DNA from 3 places in the Microcoleus sp. OTE_8_concoct_300 genome. Region 2 is predicted to be linked to each of the others. Evidence: riboswitches for the same ligand, from Rfam matches in the RefSeq annotation. Region 2 holds a riboswitch; each other region holds the start of a gene.
The links. Region 2 has a riboswitch for cobalamin ahead of ACUVJL_RS34895 (hypothetical protein). Riboswitches for the same ligand answer to the same signal wherever they lie in the genome.
Positions count from the first base shown of each region.

Region 1: another riboswitch for cobalamin. It lies ahead of ACUVJL_RS03525 (DUF1636 family protein); the one in region 2 lies ahead of ACUVJL_RS34895 (hypothetical protein).
Region 3: another riboswitch for cobalamin. It lies ahead of ACUVJL_RS35715 (energy-coupling factor ABC transporter permease); the one in region 2 lies ahead of ACUVJL_RS34895 (hypothetical protein).

Region 1 covers NZ_JANMZH010000068.1:13,001-17,712, forward strand. The annotation lists gene clpX (ATP-dependent protease ATP-binding subunit ClpX) at 1-63, shown strand, start outside; gene ACUVJL_RS03515 (hypothetical protein) at 242-1,033, shown strand; gene ACUVJL_RS03520 (DNA-directed RNA polymerase subunit alpha C-terminal domain-containing protein) at 1,033-2,535, shown strand; cobalamin riboswitch at 2,664-2,810, shown strand; gene ACUVJL_RS03525 (DUF1636 family protein) at 2,833-3,243, shown strand; gene cobW (cobalamin biosynthesis protein CobW) at 3,608-4,636, shown strand; gene ACUVJL_RS03535 (aspartyl protease) at 4,685-4,712, opposite strand, start outside.
Region 2 covers NZ_JANMZH010000777.1:2,600-10,086, reverse strand. The annotation lists gene ACUVJL_RS34920 (glycoside hydrolase family 19 protein) at 1-356, shown strand, start outside; gene ACUVJL_RS34915 (peptidoglycan recognition protein family protein) at 461-1,357, shown strand; gene ACUVJL_RS34910 (penicillin-insensitive murein endopeptidase) at 1,396-3,009, shown strand; gene ACUVJL_RS34905 (energy-coupling factor ABC transporter ATP-binding protein) at 3,089-3,937, opposite strand; gene ACUVJL_RS34900 (class I SAM-dependent methyltransferase) at 4,148-5,014, opposite strand; gene ACUVJL_RS34895 (hypothetical protein) at 5,034-5,534, opposite strand; cobalamin riboswitch at 5,631-5,775, opposite strand; gene ACUVJL_RS34890 (Uma2 family endonuclease) at 5,814-6,392, opposite strand; gene ACUVJL_RS34885 (ABC transporter substrate-binding protein) at 6,600-7,487, opposite strand, start outside.
Region 3 covers NZ_JANMZH010000798.1:13,922-18,633, reverse strand. The annotation lists gene ACUVJL_RS35730 (DUF2207 domain-containing protein) at 1-610, opposite strand, end outside; gene cbiQ (cobalt ECF transporter T component CbiQ) at 832-1,632, opposite strand; gene ACUVJL_RS35720 (energy-coupling factor ABC transporter substrate-binding protein) at 1,629-1,961, opposite strand; gene ACUVJL_RS35715 (energy-coupling factor ABC transporter permease) at 1,965-2,684, opposite strand; cobalamin riboswitch at 2,746-2,892, opposite strand; gene ACUVJL_RS35710 (Uma2 family endonuclease) at 3,126-3,845, shown strand; gene ACUVJL_RS35705 (FAD-dependent oxidoreductase) at 4,095-4,712, shown strand, end outside.

The DNA.
Region 1 (4,712 bases), on a different contig from region 2:
GAGAAGCGATCGACTGCCGAATTGCTGTGGCACCCCGCATGGCGGAAGCACGAAACAGCTTAATTTGTAATCTGTAGGGTGCGAACTGCGCGCCCTGCAGGTCGTATTCGTAGTTATTCGTAAGGCGCGCACGGCGCACCCAGCCCCCTCATGAATATTTTTGGGGTAACAGGCATCACAGAGACTCACAAAGCAACGTTGAAAATTTTGGGAGCGGTCGATCGGGTTACAGTGAAATAAAATGAGTTCTAATGAATCAGGTGTCGATGAGCCAGTAAGTAATCAGTCAGCATTAGCCAAACTACTCTGTGGAAATGTAGTTCCTGATGGAGGTGATATTGATGAAGTGCTAAGTCATTTGTCCGCGTCAATTGATAATGTTGTTAAAGAGCTGATAAGACTAGAATCCCTAAGTCCTAACCAAATTTCATTATTTGCCCCATTTTTAGGGAGAAGTATACTTGAATTGGGATGTACCGCACTGATTGCGAGGCTCGATCCTTTTAGAGTTCTCCTGCTTAGGGAATGTCAAAACCAGCCCAATTATCTAATGGATAAGCCTCATAAGTCCTCTATACGTTGGCAAGGTGATGTTTTCGCAGACAAGGAGGTTACGGATCTTTGGGCTGATAAGTCACTGCAAAACCCTACTAGAGCTTTGCTTGGAGATTATTATAAGACACTAATATGGTTTGCTAACTTTGATAAGCTGTTGGATGCAATCGAAGATGTCAGGGGGGATGAATGGATAGACAATCTTAGAATAAAAACTTTTGACAGATTCTATCATGAAACTTTAACTGATTTTTCAAGTGTCTACTCTGAACTTTCAAAAGGAATACATCACGAACTGGTGATTCCTTTAAGTTCAGCCTTGGACCGAGAAACAACTCAACGACTGATAGAGAAAACAGTTCGTAATATCGCTACCCTTGGGTTATTGGTTTCTGTAGTCAGTCATGCACTGAATAAACTCGATATTCAAGTAGCGATCGAAGCTTATAAAGAAATTCAAGAAATGGGAGTTTTCTAATGGTTAATACTATTTATGAAAATACATCGCTGATCTTAGCCGCAGAAGATTGTTCGCCTGAAGAGTTTGAGAAACTGCATTATTTCTCAAAACAAGAGCAGCGTTTTATTTCAAATTTGATTGCTCATGGCCCCGTGTTATTAAAAGGGGCGCGTGGTAGTGGAAAAAGTGCGCTTATGATAGAAGCATCAAGAAGAATGTATCCTGAAAATAATCTAAGCTCTACATTTGGCATATACATCAGTCTTCGTCATCTTGAATTACTCAGAAGTGAAGGTGAGAAGTATGAAAGAATGTTAAGTCAGCTAATAATTGATGCCGTAAATAAGACAATTATTAAATCAGGTCATCCCTATGAGTTTGAGGCTTTGCCAAACACCACATCACTTCAGAGAGAATTATCTAGTTTATCGAGTGCATCTGGGAAAAGAATAGTTATTTTATTTGATGACGCGGCTCACATTGGTCGGGAAGCTCCGCTACATGAGTTTTTCGATATATTTCGGACTTTATCGAGCAGTGTAATATCGTGTAAAGCTGCTATTTACCCTGGAGTTACTAATTTTGGAACAAGGTTTGATGTATATAATGATGCTACGGTGATCGATATTTCAAGGAATGATGAACTAGAAGATTATAATACCAACTTTGCCGAGATAATTAGAAAAAGGTTTTCTCAGCGACTACCTGAAGAGTCTTTCTCTGGTCAATTTGCTTTAGAAAATGTTGCGGGGTTTATGGGAAGGGCTGTACTTGGAAACATGAGGGGATTTATATTTGCATGGAATAATCTGTCTGACAACTGTAAAACACGTAAGATCAATTACGCCAATATCACAAAGACGCTGATATACCTTGCCCGTAACTACTATTGGCCCTTGATTGAAGAGCTTAAGCCAAAACTTGGTATGTATGCACTAATGATCGATCCTGCAACCGACATTGCAGAATTAATATTTCAGGATGCTGGTAAGCAAAATAAGCAGAATGTACTTATTTTAAGAGAAATTGCACAACGTCTATCAAAGCCGTTAGAACTACTTGAATATACTGGATTTATTTCAATTCGAGATGTTTCACGGGCAATGAAATCTAGGGGACGAGGAACAAGATATAGCTTGAATCTATGCACATTGTTGGAGAAAACTCGTGGCGCTAGGGTCACAAATGAAATTTATACTAGGTGGTTAAATGAAAAAAATGAGAGAAATGAGCCTTTAGAATTACACAAAACAAGTGAGTTGTTTAAAATTCAATTGCCTGAATTACCTGAGCATGGTGAAATGCTAATATTAAAGGAAGATATTAGCAAATTAAAAAAATCTCACGTATATCCTTATGGACTTACGGAGCGCAAAATTGATATATTGAAAGCTGCTGGATACCGCACAGTGTCTGAATTGGTAGAAGCCAGCGACGAGTCTTTGTTAAAGCTTAAAGAGATAGGTATGGAAAACTTAAAGCGAATCCGCAGTACAGTTGCTCAAGCGATCTGGATGTAACCAAAAGCTAATACCAGTTCCCTAAAAAGGACTTTAGTGCTTACTACAAAAGTTTCTTTTATACTGCTAGATCTTAAAAAGCCCTCCTACCAACATAACTTTTTTCCAAAAAGGCGGCAAGTGCGGTATGATGTGATTTCGCGATCGGTTCTAGCGGGGAGCAGCCGTTAGAGGAAACGGGGAAAGTTCGGTGCAAGTCCGGCGCTGTCCCGCAACTGTAATGAAACCGTTGTGGTTTCTCAAGTCAGAATGCCCGCCGATATCTAACTCACTTTTGAACGCATCTGCGAGGTACGGATGATGGATGGAATTAACACGGCTGTACGCACAAAGCACAGTCTATTTGTTTGCACTGCTTGCGCTAGTGTTTGGAAAAACGGCAAGCGCGAAGGCCAAAGCGGCGGTCAACAATTCATGGAAAATTTGTCGCAACTCGCTAAAGATTGGGAGTTTTCCGATCAATTTGAGATTCAAGAGGTTGAGTGCATGAGTGCTTGCAGTCACTCTTGTGCGGTGTGTTTTGCTGCTGTTGGAAAGTATACTTATCTGTTTGGTGATTTACCAGCAAATGAGTCGGAAAGTGTCGAGGCTGTACTCGAATGCGCGGGTCAATACTATGCTAAACCAGACGGTTTGTTGCCTTGGTCTGAGCGTCCTCAAGCTCTGAAAAAAGGCGTTTTAGCAAAGATTCCACCATTACCAAATTAGATAGGTTTGTAGTAAGGAATGTAGTTTTCTTGTTCCCAGGCAGAGCCTGGTAACGCATACCCAGAGGCTCTGCCTCGTATTAAAAGCGCTCCTTTATTCCAGCGAGGCAGAGCCTCTAGATTAGCATTCCCAGGCAGAGCTTGGGAACGAGAGAACATATCCCATCACCAAATAAGCACAAAGTTATCAATGCAGAAAATTCCTGTTACTGTCATCAAAAGCGCTCCTTTATTCCAGCGAGGCAGAGCCTCGTATTAAAAGCGCTCCTTTATTCCAGCGAGGCAGAGCCTCTAGATTAGCATTCCCAGGCTCTGCCTGGGAACGAGAGAACATATTCCATCACCAAATAAGCACAAAATTATCAATGCACAAAATTCCTGTTACTGTCATCACTGGTTTTCTCGGTAGCGGCAAAACTACCTTAATTCGCCACTTATTGCAAAATAATCAAGGTCGCCGCATTGCTGTTCTGGTTAACGAATTTGGCGAAATTGGTATTGACGGAGAACTGCTGCGCGATTGCCAAGTTTGCGACGAAGAAGAAAATGTTAGCAGCAATATTGTTGAACTAACAAATGGTTGTCTTTGCTGCACTGTTCAAGAGGAATTCTTGCCGACTATGCAGGAATTGTTGAAGCGCAGAGAACAAATTGATTGTATCTTAATTGAGACTTCGGGCCTCGCACTTCCTAAACCTTTAATTCAAGCTTTTCGCTGGCCGGAAATTCGCACGGGTGCTACTGTGGACGGTGTTGTTGCTGTTGTCGATTGCGAAGCTATTGCTAGCGGTTCTTTTGTCGGTGATATCGATGCTTTGATGGCACAGCGACAGGCTGATTCTAGTTTAGATCACGAAACTCCGATCGAGGAATTGTTTGAAGACCAGTTAGCCTGTGCCGATATGGTACTTTTAACGAAGGTCGATCGCGTAGATGCTGAAACTCACCAGAAAGTGCAAAGCTGGTTGCAACAAGAGTTGCGTCCAAGTGTGAAAATTGTTCCTTGCAAAGGTGGCGAAATTAACCCTGATGTGCTATTAGGATTTAATGCGGCGGTTGAGGATGATTTGGAGTCTCGCCCGAGTCACCACGATGCTGAGGAGGAACACGAACACGATGATGATATTAACTCGACTTACTTTATTGCCGATCGCGAATTTGAACCTGAAGCTTTGGTGAAAAAACTGCAATCCTTGATGCAGCAGGAGGAAATCTATCGGATTAAAGGGTTTGTGGCGGTTCCCAAGAAACCGATGAGGATGGTGTTGCAAGGTGTGGGCTCGCGCATAGAATATTTCTACGATCGCCCTTGGCAACCTTCCGAACTCCGCCAAACCAAATTAGTGCTGATCGGTCGGGAACTCGACTCTGCTAAGATACAGTCATTCTTGTAGTTGAATGCGGGCGATCGCTTTTTTTAAGAAAGGGCGATCGTTCTTCAATCATTCTGCACTCGATACTATTTCTAAC
Region 2 (7,487 bases):
ATGGTGATATCCTAGGGATTAATCTACTGGACAATCCTGATAAAGTAATGGATCCGAACATTGCCTTATTTATTTTAGTTGACGGTATGGGTAAAGGACGCTTTACATCAAGGAAACTGGGGACTTATGTCAATGGCGGTAAAACCGATTTTATTGGTGCTAGAGATGTAGTGAATCCAGGTGATGTATCTGCTTTAATTGCTGGGTATGCGGAAAATTGGCAGCGTCAGATTAGCTCCCTTGAGAGTGTTCCTCTAGAAGAAACTCCAGGAACAGATTTACAGGAATCCCCAGATATGAGTTTAAAACTAGATCCAATTGAAGAATTAATGCTTAAACAGATTATGAGTAGCTAGAATTCTTCAGCACTTGCGTATACAAAGCTAAGTCCAGAAGAATCGAATTAATTTAATCACTTTCCTGTATTCATTTCAAGAATAAGTAATCCTTGGAGGTTATTATGGCACGTTGTCCTTTTGCTACTTGGAAACCCATCACAGGTGGAGTCGGCTCTTATTTGGGAGGTCCTTTTAAGATTGTTCATCACACCACCGAAGGTTCAACGGCATCGGGTGCGATGGGAGCGTATAAAAGTAATAGATCTGATCCCCATTTTACAGTTGATTCTACAACCATTTTTCAACATATTGATACAGAATTTTCTGCACGTTCTCTCTTTAATGCAGACGGAGGGGTACAAACCAACAGAGACTCAGCGATCCAAATCGAGGTAGTTGGTTTCGCGGGTAAGCCAAAAAATAAGGAAACCCTCAAAAATGTAGCAAGATTGTGTCGTTGGATTGAAGAAACCCATAAAGTTCCTAAAGTCTGGCCGAATGGATTTCCGAAAACAGGTTCAACTGATCCGGGTGGACATAACCGCAATGCGACGAACTGGGATACTAAAGGTGGTCATTATGGACATTCTCATGTCCCTGAAAATGATCACTGGGATCCCGGTTACACCAAAGCTGACTTAGAAATCATTATGGGAGGTAATTTAGAATCAGTTGACTTTGAAGAAGGGGTTACACTTACACCGTTTATTTCACAAGAAAAAGTAGAAATTTTAGCTCACCTTAGCCTGGTAACCTACAGCATATCCTTTTCTCTAGATGAGCAAGGACAAGGCTTTGTTCCACTAGACATTGCTTGGGAGCGTGTTATTTCTGTGATTTCTCAAGCAACAAAAAATGATGATGGTAACTGGCAAAGTTTTACAGCATCCCTAGCAGAACAAGATGGACAAACTTTATTAGTGGCTACAGGAGGCACACCAGAAGCAACGGCCACAATTTTGGTCAAAGTTTTAGATAACTCCCATCTCATTGAAGAGGAATCGGTCGGTTGCCCTTAGTAATTATTTATTGTCATTTAACCACCAGGAAATAAACCATGTCAATTGAAAGTGTGCTGAATAACCAAGAATTAACTGAAGAGCTTCTTGATAGTGATTACTTTGAAAATAGTCAAAGACTGCCGAAAACACATATTGATCCAGCAACAGCTAAAAATTATCTTCAAACATCAATAAAGGAAGGTCTTGCCAAAGCACAAGAAGGGTTAGGAAGGCTACGGGCAATACAAATTGAAGCTATCATTAATTACGCAGAACGTCCTGCCTTGAAAATCCAGAATGGTGATTTTGAAACCCCTCGGCTCGCATATTGGAAAACTCGTTTAGAACCTCATCGAAGTATTATAAGACAAGCAATAGCTTCAGTAGGAAGAATCGAATTAAAAAATCATGAGCGAGCAATTAATTTTGCTGGCACGGGTTGGTTAGTGACTGATGATGTTATTGTCACTAATCGTCATATAGCTCAACTCTTTGCCTTTCAAGAAGGTGGCAAGTTTGTCTTTCGGAGAAATGATGGCACCCAAAAACTGATTAAGGTCAAGATTGACTTTTTAGAAGAATATCTAGAAGACAATGAAGAAGAGTTTAATATTGATCGTGTTTTATACATTGAACCAGATTCCGGTTCAGATATTGCATTTTTAAAGGTAACACGAGTGGGAGATACAAAATCTCGCTCATTTATTCCTTTAGCAACCAAAGTTGATACAAGAAATAGTGATATTGCCGTGATTGGATATCCAGCTTGGGATGGCAATCGTAATCCCCTTGAACCTGCTAAAATGTTTGAACTTTTTGGGGATATTTATAATGTCAAACGACTTCAACCCGGTAAAGTGATGTCAGCCACAGGATCGCGGGACCGTGGTCCAAATTTTACTCATGACTGTTCAACTCTAGGAGGAAATTCTGGCTCTATCGTTCTTGACTTTGAAACAGGAAAAGCTGTAGGACTACATTATGGCGGAGAATTTGAAAGGGAAAATTATGCCATCCCTGTCACAATTATTGAGCAACGACTCAATGATTTGCTGTCAGGAAAGCTCAAAATATCATCTATTTCAGAAACTCCAGTTATCATCTTTTCTAGTCCCATTGATTTAGAAACAGTAGATAACGAAACCCCTATTGAATTTGAAGATACACCCTGTCTTTATCATTGGGATGATGAGAGTCTTGAAAGCTTTAGTCTAGAAGCAACTCCTTTTCCTGCGGTGAATACTCAACTTCCGATATCGGGAACAGGTTACTATAGTTATTCTCAATTCCGTGAGAAACAATTTGGATTACCTGAAACCATCAAAGCTATTGAAGAAATTGGCAAAATGTGGTTCCAAAACCATCGAACTGGTCCGGTGATTGGGATAGGGAACATTAGTAAAAATGGTGGTGGTCCTGTCCCTCCCCATCAGAGCCATCAAACAGGCTTAGATGTCGATTTTCGACTTTTGAGAACAGATGGAGCCCGAATCGGTATTACTTTCCGAGATCCTAATTATTCCCTTGCTCGAACTCAAGATTTAATTAATACCATTCTCAATAATTCTGTACAGTCTGTTAAATTGATTCTTTGTAACGACAATAACTTAAAGGGAGTTAAACCCTGGCCAGGGCATGACGATCATCTCCATGTACGATTTAGCAAATAATCATTTTTAACAGATTCTCCATTTCCAGTGTTCCTTGTTTCTGGCAACCGCTGAACGCAACCGTTAGGCTGCTAAACTTTTAAAGCAGCCGACGTGCTTGTAAAATCTGTTTTTGCCACTGCTCAAAAGTCTCTATATTTGAGTTCCCATCTTTCTCAACGATCGCCCTTATTTGCTCGATTAGCTCGATCGCCAGCGGTACCCCAAGCTGCAATTGTTCCAAGACATCCCGCTGAGCAAAAACTGTTTCCGGTGTGCCTTCTAAAATCAATTTTCCTCGATCCATTACAAACACCCAATCTGCCCAGCGGTAGATGAAATCGAGGTCGTGACTTGCCAAAAGGATAGTGGTTCCGGCGTTGTGAATTTGTTGCAGTAAACCGATCAGTTGTCGGGTGTGACGCGGGTCGAGATAGGCGGTAGGTTCATCTAACAGCAGCAGTTTCGGCTTGAGAACCATGATATCGGCGATCGACACCCGCTTTTTCTGCCCCAAACTGAGATTGTGAATTGGTTCGCGGGCGAGTTCGCTTAGATCGAATTGGTCGATCGCCTGCTGTACCTGTGGAGCAATTTCGGATTCTGTCAAGCCTAAATTGTACAATCCATAGGAAATATCTTCTTCTACCGTCGAAGCTACTAATTGATGTTCGGGATTTTGAAAGACGAGTCCGATTTGTTGGCGCAGTTGCATCAAAGATTTGCGATCGTAGCAAAACGGTTCGCCTTCCCAGCGAATGATTCCCTGTTGCGGTTGATACAAGCCATTTGCTAACAGAAAAAAGGTAGTTTTGCCGCAGCCGTTTTGACCGATCAGCCCGCAGCGTTTCCCGGCGGGGACTTTGAGGTTTAAATCATGAATTGCCGATCGGGAACCGCAGGGATAGGAGTAGGAAGTGCGATCGAATTCGAGAATCCATTGAGACATATTTGTTATTTGTTATAGCCTTCCGGGCTCTGCCTGGGAATAATATCGTTTCCGGTTGCATCGGAATGATTTAACCGCAGAGGGCGCAGAGAACGCAGAGGGAGAGAATACAGAGAGGAATAATTCCGATGCTACCGGATTTGATATAAATACCCGGAGGATCTGCCTCCAATTACCGATTACCGATTACCAATTACCATTGTATTTGTGTCAGCCTTCATCGGATTTTGACAACTGCCAAAGTTGAAGTTCATAACAGAGATGTTGCTCAAAAAGTTGGCTCGCCTCCAATCCTTCAACCACCAGCTTCTTGAACCAGCGACGAAATATCCAGCGCAGGAATTTGTGGACCGGCCCAACTGCGATCGCAATTAAATCTGCAACATAGATCATCGTATTGAGTCCATACCTGCGGAAAGTATCGACATACAAATCGATTGTCGGCAAAATATGGGCGGAAATATCCTCAGTTTTTACTAAAGTGAATCCAGCCTGCTTTAATGCTGCATGAAGTTCCGTAACAACATGACAATTAGAGAACATTCCCTCTGTATAGTTAGGATCAGAGCGCATCATATCGGCAAGCAGCACGTAGCCACCGTGATTGAGGATTTTGGCGGCACCGCTAGCAATATCAACAGCCGACATATACTGGCTACTTTCGCTAAAGAGAATAAGATCGTAGAAATGGGTTGCTTTGAAGTCTTCAAACCTGGTGAGGTGGAAGATTGCCCGATCGCCCGTACACTTAAGAAAGCGCTGTTGTTGGAACGGATCGGGTGCGAGCCCTTCCACTGCAAAACCTCGATCGAGCAAATAAGCCGCATTTCCGCCAATCCCGCAGCCCACATCCAGTATCGTATGAGTGCCTTGGGGGATCGCATCCAACAGTTTGACAGTATAAGCTTGCTGAGCGATGCGCAATCGGGCGATCGTTAGTTCCTCAGCGGGCACAGGTAGGGTTTCCCAATAACCGTAGTGAAGGTAGGGCGAATCTGTCAGGCCCAAATAGTAATTAAGCGCTGCATTTTGGTAGCGAGTTACCTTAGAAATTTCGATTGATTTTGGCTGCGACATTGAGAAAATTTAGTAAGTTTTAGGATTTCGGGCAGAGTTGAAATTCTTCCCAGCGCTTGCATACCTGTTCATAGCACTCAACGGTCGAAATTGCCAACTTTTGCAACAAATTGATATCAATCTGACCGTTGGCGATCGACAAAAATATAATTGCTTCCTTTGGATCGTAGCTAGCAATAATAGAGAGCAGATGTGAAACAGTATTTTCCTCTAATTCTAGTTGTTGCAAATAAGAAGTTGCGTACAATTGGGAAATAAATTGCAGATCGTACTTAATAGTATCTACGCTCCAATTCACAGACCCGTTAATGGGAGTATTGATTTTGCAAGCAACCAAGCCTCGTCCTCCATGCAAAAAGCCATTCCAAGCAGTATGTCCGATCGGCAAAATATTCTGGTGAATAAACAAGTTTTGCCAGTAGCCAAAACTCCCCTGCCAAACACTATCCTCAATTCGCATTTCTTTTCCATTAAAATAACATACGCTTCCGAACACAGATCGAATTACATCAGCGTTCATCTGTGTTTATCTGCTGATATCTGCGGTTAAAAAACCTCAATCCAATAATTAAAAAAATAATAAACTCACCATCATCCATACCTCGCAGATGAAAAACAACAGGTAAACAAATCGGCGGGCATCCTGACTCAGAGATGCAATAATCTCATTACAGTTGCGGGACAGCGCCGGATTCGCACCGAACTTTCCCCCTTGCGTCTGATGGCTGTTCTCCATCAGAGCCGATCGATATACGGGAATATTACCACTATTTGGGATATTTGACAAAAAGCCGTCCCCCTATTCACCAAACTCAATATTTTCATACAAATCGGCCAGCGAAATTTCCACAGGAATAGAGGTTAAAGTCAGCCGATCGCCCATACAGCTATATTCCGAAAAAATCCACTTATTCGCATCAGTTTTAGAATATTGCTCCACCCGTAGCCGATATTGATCGATTAATAAATACTCCTGAAAACTAGGAATACTGCGATAGGCAGCAAACTTTTCATCGCGGTCATAAGCTTTAGTACCTTTAGATAGCACCTCAGCAATGAACACAGGATTAGTAATTGTATCCGTCCGTCCAGATTGCAGCTCTATCGGTTTCGCAACCACCATCACATCCGGGTAAGTATAATTATTAAGCTGGGGAATCCACAGCCGCTGATCCGAACTAAAAGTCCGATATGGTTTCCCTTTTAACGCCAGTTTCAGCGCAACAACTAAATTAGTGGTAATTTCATTGTGATCCGGTGTGCCGCCAGCCATCAGAACAATCTCCCCATTGATAAATTCATGCCGATCCTGAGAATTGATTTCCAATTCTAGATATTCCTGGGCCGTGTAGGTTTTGGTTTCAACTGGCGCGATCATACACAACGCTCTCCTTTAATCTACTCATTTCATTTTATCTTAAAAATTATGCTAATTCAACAGAAAATTAGATTTTAATCATACTAATAAACAGGCAAGATGCCTGTTCCACAAAGAAGGAATTTTCTGGTGGGGTGGGCATCCTGCCCGCCCCAGAAAGGCTGATTGAGAATGTGCAAGATGTGAGTCCGATCGCACTTAACAAACTTACCGCAGCGGGACAAAGTTATAGCCAGTGCTTCCTCCTTGTTTAACTTGCACTAAAATCGGCTTACCAGCCCGATCGCCCGTGGGCAAAAACTTCACATCCTCGCTCGATCCCCGTGTCGAAAAACTCGCATTTCTGAGTGCTTGTTGCAATCCTTCCCGCGTAGTGCTTTGCCGCAAGCCAGCGATGACAGCTTGAGTCGCGTCAAAACTCGTTGCGGTTCGCCAATTCACAATGCCTCCCCAACGCTGGCGGGCATTTTCTGGGAAACGGCTACCGGGATTAGTTTCAGGATGCCAGGGAACGGGCAAAACAAGCCCGTCAACGTCTTTTTGTCCGTCTTTTACAGTTTGAAAGGTGTAGAGCGTAGTGCTGCCGTAGAGTGGCAATTTGCCTCGATTGATGCGAGCCAGAGAAATCGCACGGTCAATGCGATCGATGTGGGGTGCTAACATCAATCCTTGTGCACCTTTGCTGACAGCATCGGCCAGGGCCTTGTCAGGATTAAAAGAGGGTAATGAAAAGTCGCAAACAGTGGGAACTAATTTGCCGCCAGCAGCAGTAAGAGCTGCCACAAATTCATCTTTAAATGATATGTTATCCGGTGCTTGGGAGTCATAACAAATGGCTATATTAGTTTTGCCTGTTTTGACGGCATATTCTGCTAAGGGAGCCGCCATGACGCTAATATTGGGGATTGTGCGAAAGATGTAGCTGCCAAATCCTGATAGATTATTGGCAAAGCTCGTCGGTGTCACCATTACCAGTTTTTCTTGCTGATAGATCGGAGCAGCTTCGACAGAGGCGTTGCTAGCATTGTGTCCAATTACTGCTAGTATACTCGGATCTTTTGTCAATGTCTTTGCAACTTCTCTGACGACTTCAGG
Region 3 (4,712 bases), on a different contig from region 2:
CTTGTTCCGGTAGAATAGGCTGACTTGCCACAAATTCAAATGTTTTAGGATCTACTTGACGAGGAACTGCTGCTGCACCAAAATTCGTAAAGGAGAGAACTTTGCCTGACAAAGCTTCTGGTAATTTCACCGTAACTATTCCACTATTAATCGGAGCTTTACGACCCGCTGCAATGGCTTTCCAATAAACTAGAGTATTCTCACCATCTTGTTGCAATCCACCTACAACTCGATATTTGATGACAGAAGTATGTGAGTCGGGCGGTTTTAATTCATGTTGCCAGCGAATCCAAAGTTGATTGTTTTCATCAGTTCCAGTGCTACTAGGAATTATTTGATTATTTTCGGCAACAGTCACATCTTTGATTTCATCGACCTTATCCAAAGGAATGTAGCGATATCGTTCAGTGTTGTAGTCGGCTGTGAAAACATATTTTTCCGTTTCGGTAACTAACATATCTCCGTTGGTCTGAACGTCGATGATGACGTTGATGTTATCCCAGTAGAATGGTAGTTGTTGGGCCGCTGCATGAGTCACTGTTACCAACAATAGGCTTAATGAAGCCATTAACAAAAAAGCTATTTTTTTGAGTAGTCGTTTATTGATCATAGGATTTCCACAAGATAAGTGTTGACTACAATTATTCAACCGATTTCTTGGGAAGTAAATTCATTAAATTCATTAATTATGTTCATAAAAGTCATATATTAAGTCCGGCAGCCCGGCAGAAAATTTGACTGGTTCCTAGGCTATGCCTGGGAACCGATTTCCAGAGGCTCTGCCTCGGGTGGCGAAGGGTAAATGGGAGGCAGAGCCTGCGAACGAGTAATTTAATGTTGAAATAGCACGTTTAACAAAGTTAAAACTGTACACCCAAACAAAGCTTCAAATATATATCTTCGCGAAGGTTTGTAAGGGTAAGAATTCCAAACTCGCAGTTTTCCATTAAAGCCGCGCGACGCTAAGCTCAAGGAAACTTGACGGTAGTTTTCCAAAGTTCGCTGAAGCAATTGCCCGATTAAAATGCTTAAACTGTGCATTCCCCGCTTCCATGTGCGGTAGCCGCAGCGCGAGTTTTGGGCTATCCAAAGTTCATCGGCGATCGCCAATAAGCTAAAAATAAACCGATACATTAGTAATAGCAGTTCTGTGACCAACTCTGGGCAGCGTAATTGTCTGAGAATTTGCAAGATTTCGGTAAATGGAACCGTCAAGAGGATGAAATACATACAACTTGTCGATGCGAAGGCGCGGGCTAATAGCAGACTCACTTGGTATATTCCGGTGCGGCTCACATACAGATAAAAAGTGCCGATGCTAATGCCCCAACCTTGCCAAATATCCCACTGAATTTCCTGGATTTGACTTAACTCAACCGCACCCATCGCCAAAGCAGGCAAACTTGTCAGCAAAAACATCAACGGTAGCGACAGCAACCGCAAATACAGTTTCCCCGGAATACCCGCATAGACGACGATCCAGACGGCCAACCACAGGGCGATCGACAATTCGACCATCGCCCCAGAAACTAGAGACAGAATTAAAAGGGCGATCGCAAAGGATAACTTGTGAGATGGCGGCAACCCCCGCAAGCGATTTGTATAAGCCAGACTATCAATCTGATGGTTCATTCCGACGACTTACGATCAGACTGCTGCCGAGATTGCGATCGGCCTTTATACAACCCAATGACGTACCCAACTACGCCAGCCCCCATCGCCGCTTGAGACGCAAACAATAGACTTGAAATTTCGCTGCTAGCCGGCTCAAACAAGTGATTGAACCAAGGTTTATAACCCGGTTGAATTTCCGTAATTGCTTTCTTAGCTTGGTCATCGGAACCGCCGTATTTACCCCGCACAAAAACGAGAGGAAACGCTGCCAGAACAATCACAGCGCCAGCCAAAAGCCAATTTTGCCGCGAAGTAGATTGGTGATTCTTTGTAGGTTTTTGACTCACGGCTTATGACTCCTGTCTCAATAATTTCAAAGTTTCCAACTCCTGCTTCCCGTAAGAATGCAGCCAATTCCAGACCAATAGAGTCAGCAATCCCTCACTAATAGCCAGAGGTACTTGAGTGATAGCAAAGATGCCAGCAAACTTGAGAAACGAAGCCATAAAACCGCCACTTGCTGCCGGAAAAGCTAATGCTAATTGAATCGAAGTCGTCACATAAGTCAGTAAATCAGCCACAGCCGCCGCACAAAAAATTGCTGCCCGCTGGCTACCAGTTCGCAACAGCAATCGATAGAGAAAATACGCAGCGAAAGGGCCGACAATCGCCATCGAAAACATATTCGCGCCCAGCGTTGTCAAGCCACCATGCGCTAACAGTAACGTTTGAAACAACAAAACTAAAGCCCCCAGTACAGCCATCACCGAAGGGCCGAACAAAATTGCACCCAAACCGGTACCCGTAGGGTGAGAACAACTGCCCGTTACCGAAGGAATTTTTAAAGCAGAAAGCACAAAAGTAAACGCACCCGCCAAAGCAAGCAATAGTTTAAGTTCCGGGTGTTCCTTTGTAATGCGAGTAATCGATCGCAACCCAAAGGCAAAAAAAGGCAACGCCACAATCCACCAAAACGCCGCCCATTGCACCGGCAAAAAACCTTCCGAAATGTGCATAGCTGCGGCGGGCGTTGCCGATCCCAGGACAATATAACAACTCAAGCCAGCCATCAATCCCAAGCTGACCAATTTCCGATTTCTGGTCTTCACGCTGAACCTCGCAGATGAGACTATGTAAACTAACACATCGGCGGGCATCCTGACTCAGAAAGCGACAAAACTCTCATTACAGTTGCGGGACAGCGCCGGACTTGCACCGAACTTTCCCCCTTTCCTCTAACGGCTGCTCCCCATTAGAACCGACTGGTTAGACATAGTTTAGTCGATCGCGTAAATCTCAGCAAATATTTTACAAAAATTCATTCAGATAAACTCAGTCGATATTACCTATCTTCTTCCTTCTATTCTTTCTCTTCCTTCGCGTCCTTCGCGCCTTCGCGGTTCGTTAAATAAATATTCTTTTAGTATTTATAAAGTAGTTTGTAGCCAGATAAACAACTATCGCCCAACCACTAAACGCTATAATATGAGTGAGTTTTGAGGAAAGCCGCAATGTTACAGTACAACTTGCCGAGGAACTTGCCCTCCGCCGATGAACTACCAGACTCGGATGAAACGCCTGTGGATAACGAACTGCAAGAACTAATACCAGGGTTGTTAAAAGCAATATTGCTCATACTTTGGGCAGAACGCATGGACTGGTTTTTTGGCATAGATATGGGTATTTATCATCACCCTGACGAACCGCCCATTGTCCCAGATGCTTTCTTAAGTTTAGGAGTAGAACGATTTTACGACGAAGAATTGCGCCCCAGTTACGTGCTGTGGGATGAAAATGTTCTGCCTACTTTTGTGCTAGAAGTTGTTTCCCCAACTTATCGCAAGGAATACAGCACAAAATTGGAGACTTATCAAGCTTTAGGCGTACTTTATTACGTCATTTATTCTTCCCGCCGCCGTCGTAAACCTCATTTGGAAGTACACAAGTTAGTCAATGGGAAGTACGAGTTACAGCCAGGACATCCAGTTTGGATGCCAGAAATTGGTTTGGGAATTGGTTGTGAAAGGGGCAATTATTCTGGGGTGACAAGGGAGTGGTTGTATTGGTATGATGCCGATGGAAAACGTTATCTGACTCCTGAAGAACAGGTGAAAGAATCAGCGCAGCGCGCCCAACAGGAATCGCAGCGCGCCGATCGATTGGCCCAACGTTCCGATCGATTAGCTCAGCGATTGCGGGAGTTGGGGATAGATCCCGATAGTCTGAGCTGATAGCAATCAAGAGTATAAGACTGACGCACTCTTGACGCTCAGAAACCGGGTTTTTCCACGCCCGATCGATCGCCCTCAACGGAGAATTTTCGGGAAAAAACCCGGTTTCTGCGTCCAGGAATGTGTGAATATTTATCGCAAAAATCAGGAAAGATGGGGCTAGACTGGACACAAACAGAGAGTTTGACGGCAAACATTGAGATCCAGCTCGAAAAGATCAAAATCAGGAGAGGTTATTAAATAATGGTCATGGATCTGCGTTATTACGATGTCATCTGCTTTGGTGATGAAGTTCCAGGAGTTCTAGCTGTTATCTCTGCCGCCAGAGAATATCGTCGCCGGACAAAGCGTTATCCGCGAGTTCTGCTGATGTCTAAAGGAAGCTTGCAAGAAGGAATTGGCGGGCATTTGGTAAGAGGCGGCCTTGCTTATTTAGATAGAAGTCAGATTAGTCCAGAACTTAAACAATCTTTAAATTTAGATACCTTTGGTTCACCGCCGACTATCTATAAAGAATTCCTGCAAAAATCCGGTGTTACGACAATTGCACTTGATGCCGGCAAAGCCAGTGCAGCGCTGAAAGAAATGCTGTTACAAGCTGGAGTCGATCTTCTCAGCAAAGTAGAAATTCAATCAGTCAATAAAGAAGGCAAAAAAATTGCCAGTATAACCACCTCGAAAGGCATAGTTTATGCCGGCAAGCAATTTATTGATGCCACTGTCAATGCCGAATTAGCTCAAGCTGCCGGCGTGAGAAAGTTGCAGGGATTTGAAACATTTGGTCTGCCTAACTCAGAACTTCCAGTCACCCTCGTTTTTGAAACCCAAGGACTCAGTGCAAGAAGACTGAAAGAACTCGATTACACT